Regions from separate parts of the Metabacillus mesotrionivorans genome, predicted to be linked through region 2. Evidence: riboswitches for the same ligand, from Rfam matches in the RefSeq annotation. Region 2 holds a riboswitch; the other holds the start of a gene.
What was found. Region 2 has a riboswitch for thiamine pyrophosphate ahead of thiT (energy-coupled thiamine transporter ThiT). Riboswitches for the same ligand answer to the same signal wherever they lie in the genome.
Positions count from the first base shown of each region.

Region 1: another riboswitch for thiamine pyrophosphate. It lies ahead of tenA (thiaminase II); the one in region 2 lies ahead of thiT (energy-coupled thiamine transporter ThiT).

Region 1 is NZ_JBQMFF010000001.1:161,767-169,194, forward strand. It holds gene mgtE (magnesium transporter) at 1-992, shown strand, start outside; gene ACTSEZ_RS00710 (monovalent cation:proton antiporter family protein) at 1,015-2,868, shown strand; TPP riboswitch at 2,951-3,059, shown strand; gene tenA (thiaminase II) at 3,128-3,814, shown strand; gene ACTSEZ_RS00720 (thiamine phosphate synthase) at 3,811-4,431, shown strand; gene thiO (glycine oxidase ThiO) at 4,415-5,530, shown strand; gene thiS (sulfur carrier protein ThiS) at 5,527-5,730, shown strand; gene ACTSEZ_RS00735 (thiazole synthase) at 5,734-6,501, shown strand; gene ACTSEZ_RS00740 (MoeB/ThiF family adenylyltransferase) at 6,502-7,428, shown strand, end outside.
Region 2 is NZ_JBQMFF010000003.1:1,123-8,550, reverse strand. It holds gene ACTSEZ_RS10020 (DMT family transporter) at 1-881, shown strand, start outside; gene ACTSEZ_RS10015 (peptidase MA family metallohydrolase) at 927-1,991, opposite strand; gene ACTSEZ_RS10010 (GNAT family N-acetyltransferase) at 2,110-2,631, shown strand; gene ACTSEZ_RS10005 (NAD-dependent epimerase/dehydratase family protein) at 2,649-3,527, shown strand; gene ACTSEZ_RS10000 (hypothetical protein) at 3,974-4,162, opposite strand; gene thiT (energy-coupled thiamine transporter ThiT) at 4,255-4,827, opposite strand; TPP riboswitch at 4,933-5,033, opposite strand; TPP riboswitch at 5,174-5,285, shown strand; gene ACTSEZ_RS09990 (thiamine-binding protein) at 5,378-5,671, shown strand; gene ACTSEZ_RS09985 (ABC transporter permease) at 5,646-6,431, shown strand; gene ACTSEZ_RS09980 (ABC transporter substrate-binding protein) at 6,446-7,428, shown strand, end outside.

The DNA.
Region 1 (7,428 bases), on a different contig from region 2:
CGAAGGAAATCCGCGAGCTCCTTCATTATGAAGAGTTTACAGCAGGGAGTATCATGACGACGGAATTTATCGCGATTCAGGCGAATCAAACCGTCAAATCGGCGATGCATATCCTTAAGCATGAGGCTCCTGATGCTGAAACCATCTATTATCTGTATGTCATTGATGAAGATAAGCATCTGGCGGGAGTTATTTCTCTCCGAGATTTAATAGTCAGTGACGATGATGTGATGATCGGCGAAATCATGAGCGAGCGTGTGTTTTCCGTCAGTGTTGGGGAAGACCAGGAAGAAGTTGCCCGGAAAATGCGGGATTACAACTTTCTTGCGCTGCCGGTTGTTGATTTTCAAAATCACCTTCTTGGAATTATTACGGTTGATGATATCGTGGACGTTATTGATGAAGAAGCTTCAGATGACTATTCCAAGCTCGCAGGGGTTTCGGATGTGGACTCTATTGACAGAGGTCCTCTTTCCGCTGCTAAAAAAAGACTGCCATGGCTCGTGATTCTTTTATTTCTCGGGATGCTGACGGCGAATCTGATTGGGCAGTTTGAAGAAACTCTTGATAAGGTAGCAATTCTTGCAGTCTTCATTCCATTAATTGCCGGCATGGCCGGAAATACAGGCACGCAGGCACTGGCAGTTGCCGTCCGCCGAATTGCCATGGGGGATGAAGAAGGCGGAAACTTCAAAATCATTGCCCGTGAAGCGGGAACCGGCTTAATTAATGGTGCTGTCTGCGGAGTTCTTGTAACGGGCGTCGTGTATTTTTGGAAACAGGATCTGTATCTTGGTCTGCTTGTCGGAGTATCCATTCTTGCCACGCTGACTGTCGCGACAATTGCCGGAGCGTTTGTGCCTCTTATCATGCACAGGCTGAAGGTCGACCCGGCCGTTGCATCCGGTCCGTTTATTACAACGATTAATGACATTATTTCCATCCTTATTTATTTTGGAATGGCCACTATGTTTATGCAGTACTTAATCTAACTACAGAAATGAGGGAAAAACCTTGCACGGAGCTTCTTTTTCATCACTTGTTATTGTCCTGCTCGCAGCTTTTATCACTCCGCTCATACTGCACCGCTTCAAAATAAAAGTGATGCCGGTCGTCGTAGCAGAGATAATTATGGGTATTGTGATCGGCAAAAGCGGGTTTGACCTTGTTCAGCAGGATATGTGGCTCGAAACGCTGTCTATGCTCGGATTTATTTTTCTCATGTTTCTGAGCGGTCTTGAAATTGATTTCACAGCATTTATCGGGGGCAGGAAAAAAGAAGTGCTGCCATCGGGAAAAGAGGCGCCGAATACGTTCCTTGTCTCTTTTCTTGTTTTTGTCGGCATTTTTATTCTTTCCCTGCTGCTCTCTTACCTGTTTGTTCTGATCGGATTTATTGAAAATGCGTTCCTGATGACGCTGATCATCTCGACCATCTCACTCGGGGTGGTCGTGCCGACGCTTAAAGATGCAGGCATCATGAAGTCGAACATCGGGCAGATTATTCTTCTTGTCGCCGTCATAGCCGATTTGGTGACGATGATTCTGCTGGCTGTTTTTGCGTCGATTTATGGCGGGGAAAATACGAATATGTGGCTGATGCTCATTTTGTTCGGAGCGGGTGTTGCCCTTTATTTTATCGGCAAAACCTTTCAGAGCAGATCGTTTATCGAGACGCTTTCTAAAGGCACGATTCAAATTGGGACAAGAGCTGTTTTTACGCTGATTATTGTGCTTGTTGCGCTTTCAGAAACGATCGGTGCAGAAAATATTCTCGGTGCCTTTTTAGCAGGCGTGCTCGTATCTCTTCTTTCCCCGAACAAGGAAATGGTTCAGAAAATGGATTCGTTCGGGTACGGCTTTCTGATTCCGATATTCTTTGTCATGGTTGGAGTGGACCTTGATATTTGGTCGCTGTTTAAAGACCCTAAAATTCTGATGCTGATTCCGCTGCTGTTTATCGCGCTGCTGATTTCAAAAATTTTGCCGATTTATCTTTTAAAAAGATGGTACGATACGAAAACAACGCTTGCTGCTGGATTTTTGCTTACATCCACATTGTCGCTTGTTATCGCCGCAGCGACGATTGGAGAACGGGTGAATGTCATTGACTCGCAGATGTCCGGGGCGCTCATTTTGACGGCCGTTCTGACAAGCATCTTTACGCCGATTGGATTTAAAAAGCTTTTCCCGGAAAAGCTCGGTTCAAAGAAAAGACTGAAGGTTGCGTTCATAGGAGCCAATCAAATGACGCTGCCTGTTACAAGAGAACTGAATCCGAATCTGTATGAAACAATCATCTATCATACGCATGTTGATAAAAACGAACAGCAGATTGCCGAATCTCTTTTTCAAATCGAAGAGGTTGAAGATTATTCGATTGAGACGCTTCAGGAAAAAGGGGTATTTGAATCGGATATTCTGATTGCAGCAACAGGCGATGAGGATGCGAATGCGGAAATAGCCCTGATGGCAAAAGAGCTTGAAGTCGACAGGGTCATTGCAAGTATTGCTTCGCCCCTGCTTGATGAGCAGCTGAAAGCAAAAAATATTGATGTGTTCTCTGTTCTGCTCTCGACCAAAACGCTGCTCAGAGCCCTGATCGAAGCGCCGGGCATCATGAAAATCCTGACGCACAGCGAATCTGCCCTGTATCAGATCAAAATGAACAACAGACGTTACGACGGCATGGTCCTCAGGAGCTTCCCGTTTACGGGAGACGTCATTTTTGTCCGGATTTTCCGGGAGAATGAGTCGATTGTTCCTCACGGCGATACGGAGCTGAAACGGGGAGATCTTCTGATTTTGACGGGATCATCCGAGTATATCGATGAACTGAAGCAGGAGCTTGAGTTTCACAAAAATTAAGCGGAAATTTCTTGAAAAAGCCTTGAAAGATATTTTTATCGTGGTATGATGGGCATGTAAAACATTCAGAAAATTTTATACGATAAACCGCTAGGGGAGCCCTTCAGAAGGGCTGAGATCGGAGTTTGCCACCGAGACCCTCAGAACCTGATCTGGTTAACACCAGCGTAGGGAAGTGGTGTAAGGGTCTATTTCATACACCACTTTTCTATGCGAAAAGTGGTTTTTTGCTGTTTTAAAAAGAAATGGAGGAAACGTCATGCTATTTTCAAAAGAATGCAGGGAGTACGCAAACGAGTGGTGGGAAGGGAGCTTTCACCATCCCTTTGTAAAAGGAATCGGTGATGGAACACTTTCAAAGGAAAAGTTCAAATTTTATGTGATGCAGGATTCGTATTACTTGACCCACTTTGCAAAAGTGCAGGCGTTTGCCGGTGCAATGGCCCCGGATCTGCATACGACGTTCAGAATGTCCGTTCATTCTCAGGGAACCTATGAGGCAGAGCTTTCCCTTCATCAGCAGTTTTCCAAAATGCTCGGAATTACGGAAAAAGAACGCGCGGAATTTAAGCCGGCGCCGACAGCTTATGCTTATACGTCTCATATGTACCGCGCAGTCGCGACCGGAAATCTCGGTGAAATCATAGCTGCGCTGCTGCCGTGCTACTGGCTTTATTACGAAGTGGGAGAGCGTCTGAAGGATTGTGAGCCTGATGATGCCGTCTATGAAAAATGGATTGAGACCTATCATGGCGACTGGTTTAAAGAGCTTGTCCTTGAACAGGTGAACCGTTTTGATGAACTGGCTGAAAAAGCAAGCGCGCATGAGCGCATGATGATGAAAGAACATTTCCTGATCAGCTCCATGTATGAATACCGCTTTTGGGATATGGCTGAAAATCTCGAAGCGTGGGGACGTGCAGACTCGCTGCAGCTTCAAAAGTGAAGCTTCATTTTGTAACGGATGGAAGGCATTCTGCAGAATCACTGGTTTCCATCATCACAGACGTACATAAATTTGCGGATGCCATCCACATAAGAGAGAAAGACAAGTCAGCAGAAGACCTGGTGGAACTAGTTGAGCTTCTTGCGCGCAGCGGGGTTCCAAAATCAAAACTGATCATGAACGGCAGCGTGGATGCAGCGGTGCGTTCAGGACTGGCAAAAGTCCAGCTTCCGTCACATGGACTGCCTGTGAAGTTTGTTAAAGAGCACTACCCTTACCTCGGGGCAGGATGTTCGGTTCATTCAGCAAAAGAGGCAATCCAGAGGGAGAAAGAAGGAGCAGACTGGCTGATTGCCGGACATGTTTTTCAGACAAATTCAAAAAACGGTCTTGAGCCGAAAGGAATTTCTTTTCTTCAAACAGTCTGTGAATCTGTATCCATCCCTGTCTATGCAATTGGAGGAATCACTCCTGGTGTGCTGCCGGAACTGAAAAAGCTGAAAATCGCAGGTGCAGCAGCCATGTCTTATGTGTTTTCAGCAGACAAACCCGTGGAGGCGGCAAAAGAGCTTGCACGAAAGCTGAAAGGAGGAACGGCGGTTGAGGACATTTTATGATGCTGGAATTGTCGGGGGAGGAGTCATCGGCCTGATGTCTGCCTATTTTCTGTCAAAGGCAGGTATAAAAGTAGCTGTATTTGAAAAAGGGAAGATCGGATGCGGGGCATCATCCGCTGCAGCAGGCATGCTTGGGGCTCATACAGAAACGGAAAGGGCAGATGCTTTTTTCCGTTTTGCCGAAGAGAGCGCGTCTCTCTATCCCGGGCTTTCAGCCGGATTACTTGAGGAAACAGGTATAGATATTCAGCTTGTTTACAATGGGATGCTGAAACTTGCTATGACGGCTGAGGAAGCTGCTTCCCTTAGGGATAGAGCAGGGAAAGAACCGGATGTTGAGTGGCTCTCAAGGGATTCTGTCCTAAAGAAAGAAAGTAACCTGACAGAGGATCTTCAAGGCGGCCTGTTCATTGCAAAAGATGGCCAGGTCTCCCCTTCCGCTCTTTGCCGGGCTCTGGCAAGGGCGGTACAAATAAACGGAGGAACCATCCTTGAAGGAGCTGCAGCGGGACGTATACAGCGGGCAGAGCCTTCTCACTATGAAGTTTCAGCTGCAGGAGAGACTCATTATTGTGAAGCGCTTGTGATTACGGGCGGGACATGGAGCGGCCAGCTGTTTGGGGAAGTAGGCATCTCAGCTCCAGTTCATCCTGTTAAAGGCGAATGTCTTTCCATCATGCCGGATGGGTTCCGTTTAGCGTCAACGGTCTTTCATGAAAGCTGCTACCTTGTGCCAAAATCTGACGGAAGCATCATTATCGGTGCGACGATGGAGGAGGGAAATTGGAGGGCAGAACCTACAATACAAGGAATGTCTTCCTTGATGGAGAAGGCTGTTTCCATTATGCCGTGCATAAAAAAGGGTGTTTTCCAAAAAGCCTGGGCCGGACTGAGACCGGCAGCGAGCGATGCGAAACCATACATTTTTAAGCATGAAGGCATGAAAAATCTTTATGCGGCAACAGGACATTACCGGAACGGTATTCTGCTGGCTCCGAAAACAGGCGAAATGGTAAGGGATTTGTTTTTGAATCGCCCGGTCAAGGAAGAGTATGAAAGAGAGTTTGGATTAAACCGGCGGACAGAGGTGAAATCATGAAAATCAAATTGAACGGCAGCACAGCTGAGCTGGATTCGCACATAAAGACAATTGAAGATCTTCTGGCATTTTATCAGCTGAGCCATAAAACGGTCATGATTGAACATAATGAAACAATCCTTGATAAGGAATGCTATCATCGCGCAATTTTAAATGACGGTGATGTTCTTGAAATGGTTCATTTTGTAGGAGGAGGATGACACATGTTAAAAATTGCAGGGAAAGCGTTTAAATCACGGCTCTTGCTTGGAACAGGGAAATATCCGTCTTTTGACATTCAAAAGAAAGCGGCAGAAGTGTCAGAAGCGGAGATCCTGACGTTTGCTGTCCGCAGGATGAATGTATTCGAGCCGTCTCAGCCAGACTTGCTTGAGAAGCTTGATTTGACCGCATATACACTGCTTCCGAATACGGCAGGCGCCAAAACGGCCGGGGAAGCCGTCCGAATTGCAAAGCTCGCTAAAGCTTCAGGTCTGTGTGATATGATAAAAGTAGAAGTGATTGGGTGTCAGAAAACACTCCTGCCGGATCCGGTGGAAACGCTTAAAGCAAGCGAAGAACTCGTAAAAGAAGGATTTATCGTTCTTCCTTATACTTCTGATGACGTTGTACTTGCCAGAAGGCTTGAAGAGACAGGCGTCCACGCCATAATGCCCGGGGCATCCCCAATTGGATCAGGGCAGGGAATCATCAATCCACTCAATCTCACATTTATTATCGAACAGACTGACTTGCCGGTTATTGTGGATGCAGGGATTGGGTCTGCCGCTGATGCAGCGAAAGCGATGGAACTTGGCGCTGACGGCGTGCTGCTGAATACGGCTGTCTCCGGAGCAGCAGATCCCGTGAAAATGGCCAAAGCCATGAAGTTTGCGGTCGAAGCGGGACGGCTGAGTTATGAAGCAGGCCGTATCCCTGTTAAATCCTATGCTGTTGCAAGCAGTCCTGAAGAAGGAATGATCACAACCTAAATGGAACGCTACTCAAGACAGCAACTATTCGCCCCTATTGGGGAAAAAGGCCAGAAAGAAATCATAAACAGTCATGTGCTCGTCATTGGAGCAGGTGCACTCGGCACAGCCAGCTCTGAAATGCTTGTCAGGGGAGGAGTTGGCCGAATCACAATCGTTGACCGTGACTACGTCGAGTGGAGCAACCTTCAGCGCCAGCAGCTATATACAGAGCAGGATGCAAAAGAACGGATGCCGAAAGCCGCAGCTGCTGAACGGAGACTTGCCTCCATCAACAGTGAGGTGAAAGTCAGGGGCGTTATTGATGATGTGACGGCGGATTCCATCTTTGATTACTGTCATGATGCCGATATGATCTTGGATGCGACGGATAATTTTGAAACCCGCATGCTGATCAACGATGCTGCTTTGAAGCGGGGAATTCCCTGGGTTTACGGGGCATGTGTCGGAAGCTACGGGCTGACCTATACAGTAATGCCGGGGGAGGGTCCCTGCCTGAGCTGCCTGCTTAAGCAGATTCCGATGGAAGGCCAGACGTGCGATACGGCGGGAATTATCAGTCCTGCCGTTCAAATCACGGCTTCTTACCAGACGGCAGAGGTGTTTAAGTGGCTGACAGGTGAAAAATCAGCGATGAGAAGAGAGCTTCTTTCCTTTGATGTGTGGCGTAATCAATTCAGCAAAATCAGCGTTGCCAAAGTCAAAAACCCGTCGTGTCCTTCTTGCGGAGAAGATCCTGTCTACCCTTACCTGACCTGGGACAAAAGCGCAAAAGCGTCCGTGCTTTGCGGAAGGGATACAGTTCAGATCAGGCCCGCAGAAGCCCGAAGTCTTGATTTTCAAAGTCTCGCCAAACAGCTGGAACGTGCGGCTCAAAAGATAACGGCCAATCCGTATCTGCTCTCTTTTCAGGCAGATGAAAACCGG
Region 2 (7,428 bases):
CATATATCGCACTGGCTGTGGGGGTTGCGGCTGTTTCAACATCCGCTATTCTTGTCAAACTGACATCTGCTCCTGCGCCGGTTATTGCGTTTTACAGGCTGTTTTTTTCCACGCTGCTTGTTCTGCCTCTTTTTCTGGCAAAATGTCTGCCTCAGCTGAAGACGATGTCACGGAAAGACTGGAGCTATTCCGCCCTGGCCGGAGTGCTTCTTGCCTTTCATTTTATCCTCTGGTTTGAATCTCTGAACTACACGTCTGTGGCAAGCTCGGTTGTTCTCGTAACGCTGCAGCCTCTGTTTGCTTTTATCGGAACGTATTTCTTTTTTAAAGAAAGGGTTTCAGTCAGAGGAGTAATAAGTGCCCTGCTGGCGATTGCCGGCAGTGCCGTCATCAGCTGGGGGGATTTCAGGATCAGCGGCCTCGCTCTATTTGGTGATTTTCTGGCTCTCGCTGCATGCGCGATGGTCACGGCATACCTTCTTTTTGGCCAGGGCGTGAGGAAAAGGCACTCTCTGACGCTTTATACGTTCATCGTATATGCCGTAAGCTCTGTGACACTTCTAATCTACTGTCTGGCTCTGAAGTATCCGCTCAGCGGCTATCCGCAGCAGGACTGGATGTATTTTCTTCTGCTTGCGGCAGTGCCGACCCTGCTTGGGCATTCGCTGTTTAACTGGTCGCTGAAATGGATTTCGACAAATGTCATCTCGGTCGCCATTCTGTTTGAACCTGTGGGCTCAATTATCCTTGCCTATTTCTTTTTGGCGGAAACGGTTCTCCTTACGCAGGTGATTGGCGGCGGAATCATTGTTGCCGGTGTGCTTCTTTTTATGACTGAGAAAAAAACCAAAGCAGAAATTCCTGAAAAACAAGCCGTGTAAAACGGCAAAGAGCACCCGGGCTGTTCCCTGGTGCTCTTTGCATCTTTACTGCTCTTTTAATTTTCTCTCTAACTCTTCATACGTATATCCGGTTTTATTTTTAAGGGCTTCTTCAAAGCTTCCGGCTGCTTTTGTTTCCTTCAGCAGCTGGAGGATCATCTCTTCTCCAAATTCATCAGCAAGCATCTTTACCGCATAATAGCTTTGAGTATAAATGTCTGCGTCCGTGCTTTTCTCAAGGGCATTTGCCCAGTCTCCCGGATTGATGAGATCGTAAAAAGAAACGGTAGTCTGAAGGGGGATAAGCACCTCTTTCCCGTTATACCCGGCATATTCAGCCAGTCCTTCATTAAACCAGATCGGGATTTTGTAAGGCTCAATGCCAAGCTTCTCAAGTTTCTTTTCTAAATAATAATGAGAATACTCGTGGTAAAACGTTTCAATCACAACAGGAGATGAGGCATTGTATTCATCGGGAATGACAACTGCCATCGTTTTTTTGTTGTGGTCGTAAAATCCCATATAATCAAGATAATCAAGCTCGTGCAGAGAATCAGGCGATTCGTCTAAAAGAAGAAGGTCTATAGGCTGATCCTCGATTTCGCCGAGCAGACGCCTGCTTATTTCTCTTGCCTGTTTAAATTCGTTTTCTGCCAGTTCAAGATCCTTTTTCTTAAGTGACGGATAAAAAACGGTCATATGTGAGATTGTTTTCGTCATTGCCTGGTCTTTGTAATCTTCGTATGGATCAACCGGAAGAAAGGCATTGACCTGGAATTCGAATTTTTCACGCGGGCTGATGCTCTGGTAATTCACATGAGTGGTCATGATGTTCATCAGCACAACGAAAAACAGCGTAATGATCAGGCCGATGCTTGTTGCCGAAAGGGCGATCGTTCCTGACAGCCCTCTGAAAAAAAGAAGATTACGTTCTTTGCTGTGAATCATTTCGTATACGGAATAGATAAAAAGGCCAAGGAGAAGCAGGCATATGATTGTGCCGGAAATAACAGACGCCGGGATATTTAAAAAGAGAAATAAAATGTAAAAGACGGCGGTAAAGTACACGATATAAAAAATGGACAGGGCGGCATGAAGTACGATTTTCACGGTAAGCCTCCAATTGATTAAGTCTAATAAACTTATTCTCTGCAAAAAAAGAAACTCCTTTTGAAACAGGGTTTTTATTGAAAGTTGTCGAATTTTAGTCAGCAAGGAGTGTTGAAAAATGAAGGTACTGATCAGAAAAGCTGCCAGAGAAGATGCAAAGCAAATTGCCATTGTACACGTTGACAGCTGGCGGACAACGTATAAGGGAATCGTAGCAGATTCATTTTTAAAAAATATGACTTACGAAAGCAAAGAGAAAATCTGGTGCAGGATAAATCCGGATACTGTGTTCGTTGCAGAAGATGAAGAGGGGAAAATTGTCGGGTTTGCGGGATTTGGTCCGTCCAGGTCTCAGGAATACGGCTATGACGGCGAATTATACGCCATCTATCTTCTGAAAGAAGCACAAGGCTCAGGTGTTGGTAAGTGCCTGGTTCGTGCGGCAGCAGAGGAGCTGATAAAGTTGAACTATCAATCGATGATGCTGTGGGTGATGAATGACAACCCGTCGAAGGGGTTCTATGAACGGTACTCTCCTGAAAAAGTGGGAGAGGATACGTACGAGATTGAAGGCACCGATCATCCGGAGACAGCATTCGGCTGGAATCTGAAGGAATTGTCAGCGCGGCTGAATACATAAAAGGAGATGAAACTGCATTGAAAACCGCGTTAATACTTGGAGGCACACAGTTTTTTGGGAAGAGACTTGTTCATAAGCTGCTCGAGGACGGAGTGATTGTGACGGTTGCAACAAGAGGAAGAACCCGGGATGATTTTGGAGACGGGGTTGAGCGTCTTGTCATTGACCGGGAAAAGAAAGAATCAATGACCCGGGCTTTTGAAGGAAGGCAATGGGACACTGTCTATGATCAATCCTGTTTCTCGCCGCTTGAAGCCAAAACGGCTTATGAAGCGCTTGAGGGTAAAATAGGCCATTATATCTTTACATCAACAATGGCTGTCTATGAATTTGGCAAAGAGCGAAAGGAAACGGATTTTGACCCGCTCTTGTTCGAACCGACCTTTAAACACCGTAAAGAATATGGGGGAATGGCCGGTTATCAGGAGGCAAAGCGCGGTGCCGAAGCGTATTTGTTCCAGAATGCGAAAGTGCCTGTTGCGGCTGTCAGGCCTGCTCTGGTCATCGGAACAGATGATTACACCGAGCGCTTCTTATTTCATGTAGACAAAGTGAAAAAGGAAGAGCCCATTGGCGCGAAAAATGACAATGTTTCTTTCAGCTTCACTTCATCTGAAGATGCTGCAGGTTTTCTATTTCATGCAGGAAAAGAAAGGCTGACAGGAGCGTATAATATAGCGTTTGAAGACAATTTCTCCCTGAGAGAACTGATCGGCAGGATTGAGAGAGCTGCAGACAAACCCGCAGTCATTACAGGGGAAGTGACAAAAGAAAACGCGTCCCCGTACGGTCTTCCGGGTGACTGGACGCTGGATGTGACAAAAGCACAAATGACAGGATATTCTTTTGGAAACATGAACGACTATGTTGAGAGTTTAATAGAAAACCTGCTGTAAACTCCCGCGGGAGTCTCTGTGAAGCAGGGACTCTTAATAAGCCTCCGTAGCTCTAGAAGGGAAGAGCGCCGGAAACAGTAGAACCGGGTCGCAAGGCAAAGGTTTCAGAAGCACCGAAAAGCAGCTATGCTGAGGCAGGCGGAATTCCTGCCGGTGAAAATCCGTAGGGAAGCGTGTTCCCCTTAGCCTATGCTTACGAAAGGAGTGCGGGTTCGAATCCCGCCGGAGGCATAAAAAAAGATCCGGCAGACATCTGCCGGGTTCTACTTTTTGTTAAGGGAATTATAAAAAATAAAAGGCCGTTGATAACATAACAAAGTTATCATCGGCAAGCGGAAGCGCCTAGATCCTCTGTCAGAACAAATCCGTCAAAAAAGTCAAAACCGGACTTTTCCGCCGGATTCTTATCTGCCTATCGGAGCGGGCCTTGGCGCTTGCGCTTTTGTTCAGATTTGCTGGTTAAAAACCGCTGCAAAATAGGCAAAAACAAATCCGAGCGGAAATGAAAAAACAACGGACCATCCTCTGACAGGGCCATCTTCGCCGCTGATCCGCAGCGCTTCAAAGTAGCCATACAAAAAATGACAGATGGATAGAAAAAAAGCAATCAGCATGAGGGAGTATGTGAGATTCATTTCATGGCCTCCATTAGGAAATCTATTACTATTAATACATGCTGAAAAAGAAGAGATTATGATAAAAAGCACCGGATTTCCAGTGCTTTTCTCTATTTTCTATTTACTATCAGCGCTTTTGAAGTCAGCAGCATCAGCACAAGAATGATCGTACAGATGATAAATGTCGGAATCATGTAGGATGCATTGTACCCTGCTGAATAGAGAAGCACCGGCTGATCTCCAGCAAACTCAGCGAAAAAGACGGCGCCTGCGAGTGTATGGGCTGCAAATCTCAGGAAGCTTCCAAGGAAAGCGGCAAGTGTGACATAAAGGATCAGGCGCCCTTTGTTTAAACGATGAAGTGAGTTCTGAATCTGTTTATAAAAAATACCTCCGGCCCCAACTACTGTAAAGGCGGCAAAGTAATCTAGAAAACCCTGTACAGGATGGACAATGGTCGTATAGCCCATGACCGTCTGCAGAAGGCCGAGGAGAAAGCCTGTCAGCAGTCCGCCTTTTAGACCGTGGCGAAATCCCATGATCAGTACGGGCACCATTGCAAGTGAAATTGAACCTCCCTGCGGCATTTTGCCAATAAAGCTTGTTGCTAAATCCAAAAGGAAGGCAATTGCAGCAAGAATCGCTGCTTCTAATAAAAAAACCAGGCGCTTATTTGTTTGCACGATTTTACCCCTTTTCGGCATTCGACCGGGGCCTTTTCTCCATGAAAAAAAGCAATGCGGGGAATGTCGGATGGTTTCCACGCACTGCTTTGGTTGGGTTATCACTTGAATCCATCGCCACATCCCTACGTAAGCTTTAACTTAACAGGTTCAACGGGTCAGAACATAACGTTCACTCTCAGCCGGCGGCTCCCCAAGTGGTCAAATGCGATATATGATTTAGACACTACTATACAGGAAACTGCAAAATTCGACAAGCCTAAATTCTATTTTTTTTCAGAAAATAGCGGAAAGTGTTTTCCTTTCTTTACAAGTCCTGTAAAACTTGCTATAGTTTCCATGAATCTTATAGAAGCGGGGGAGCTGAGTGAACTCGGCTGAGAGGATACTGATTCTTGTATCGACCCTTTAACCTGATCTGGGTAATGCCAGCGGAGGGATACAGGAAAAGAGTCTATTTTCCATGAACTTTGCGAATGCTTAAGGCTGCCCTAACCGGCAGCCTTTTTTGCGTTTTCTAAGAGATTCACAGAAAGAAAAGGAGGAATTAATCATGTCCAGTGTAAATCTAGCATTTCAGGTACTTCCGAAATCAGCAGACGGGAATACATACGAGATTGTCGACAAAGCCATCGAAGTGGTGCAGCAGTCGGGTGTCAAATATGAAGTTGGCGCGATGGAGACCGTTATGGAAGGTGAGCTCAATCATCTGCTTGAAATTGTCAAACAGGCTCAGGATGCCTGTATCGCTGCAGGTGCAAGCGAAGTGATGACGCATATGAAGATTCATTATCGCCCTGCTGAAGGAGTAACTATGGATGAAAAACTCCAGAAATATCGCTGAATCTTTACCTGGAATGGCGCTGCCGGCAGGAGTTCTGACTGTTTTACTTTTCATGTGGGAAATGGCTGTCGCGCTTTTTGAAATTGAGAAGTGGATCCTGCCGAAGCCAACAGACATTTTTCTTACATTGTTTGAAATGAGAGGAACGCTCGGTGTGCATATCCTTCAGACGCTTTCTGAGGCATTGCTTGGACTTTTAATTGCGGCAGCTGCAGGTGTGGCCATTGCTGTTTTAATCGACCAGTCCAAATGGATTAGAAGTGCTGTGGAACCGCTGCTCGTTCTTTCGCAGACAATTCCGATTATTGCTCTGGCACCGCTTTTGATTATCTGGTTTGGCTTTGGAATGCTGCCGAAGGTTATTGTAACAGCGCTAGTCTGTTTTTTCCCGATTGCTATTAATCTGGCAGACGGATTCAGCCAGGCTGACAGGGATATGGTCAAGCTGATGAAAACAATGGGAGCCGGTAAGCGCCAGCTCTTTCTTAAATTAAAGCTGCCCGCTTCTATGCCGTATTTTTTTTCCGGTTTGAAAATTGCGGGAACATACAGCGTGATGGGGGCGGTAATCGGTGAATGGCTGGGGGCAAGCAAAGGTCTTGGGGTTATACTCACCAGATCCTCGCAGTCTTTTCTAACAGAAAAGGTATTTGCAGTGATCATTGTTATTGTTGCACTAAGTCTCTTAATCTTTGCTGCCATTGAACTGCTGGCAAGATTGGCAATGCCCTGGAAGTACAAAGCGCACAAGCAAAACTGATATGGAGGAATTCAATGAAAAATCTGCGGAAAATTCTCGTCACAGTATTCAGTGCATCCATTTTGATGACAGGATGCGGTTCAGCTGAGAACGCCTCAACTGAAGAAACAAAAAAAGTAAAGGTCATGCTGGATTGGTTTCCAAACACAAATCATACAGGTATTTATGCTGCTAAAGAGAAAGGCTTCTATAAGGAAGCGGGACTGGACGTTGAAATTGTAGAACCGGGTGAGGGAGTAAGCGCAGACCAAATTCTTGCATCGGGCGAGATTGATTTTGCAGTCAGCCACCAGGAAAATATCACGCATGCACGATCTGCCGGCCTGCCGGTCGTTTCAATTGCAGCTATTATTCAGGAAAATACATCCGCGTTTGCCTCTTTGAAAGAAGAGGGAATTGTATCGCCTGAAGATTTTGAAGGGAAACGGTACGGCGGCTGGGGTTCACCAACTGAAGAAGCAGTGATCCGTGCTGTTATGAACCAGGATGACGCAGACTTTGATAAAGTGGATTACGTCACGCTCGGTGCGACTGATTTCTTTAAATCGATAGGCAGGGATACAGACTTTCAATGGATTTTTGAAGGATGGGATGGAATTGAAGCTAAAAGACAGGGGGTCGAACTGAATTATATCTATCTTAAGGATCTTGACCCTGCGCTTAACTACTACACACCAGTCCTTGCTGCAAGCGAGTCGAAAATAAAGAAAGAGAAGGACGTGGTCGGGGCTTTCATGCAGGCCACAGCACAAGGATATGAGTTTGCCATTGAAAGTCCGGACGAGGCAGCGGATATTCTCATTAAACATGTGCCTGAAATAAATAAAGAACTTGTAAAGGAGAGCCAGAAGTGGCTAAGTAAGCATTATAAGGGCGATGCAGAACAATGGGGCATTCAAAAAGAAGAGGTTTGGGACCGGTATGCGGACTGGATGTATGATAAGAAACTGATTGAAGAAAACATTGAACCGAGTGAAGCCTACACAAACGAATTTTT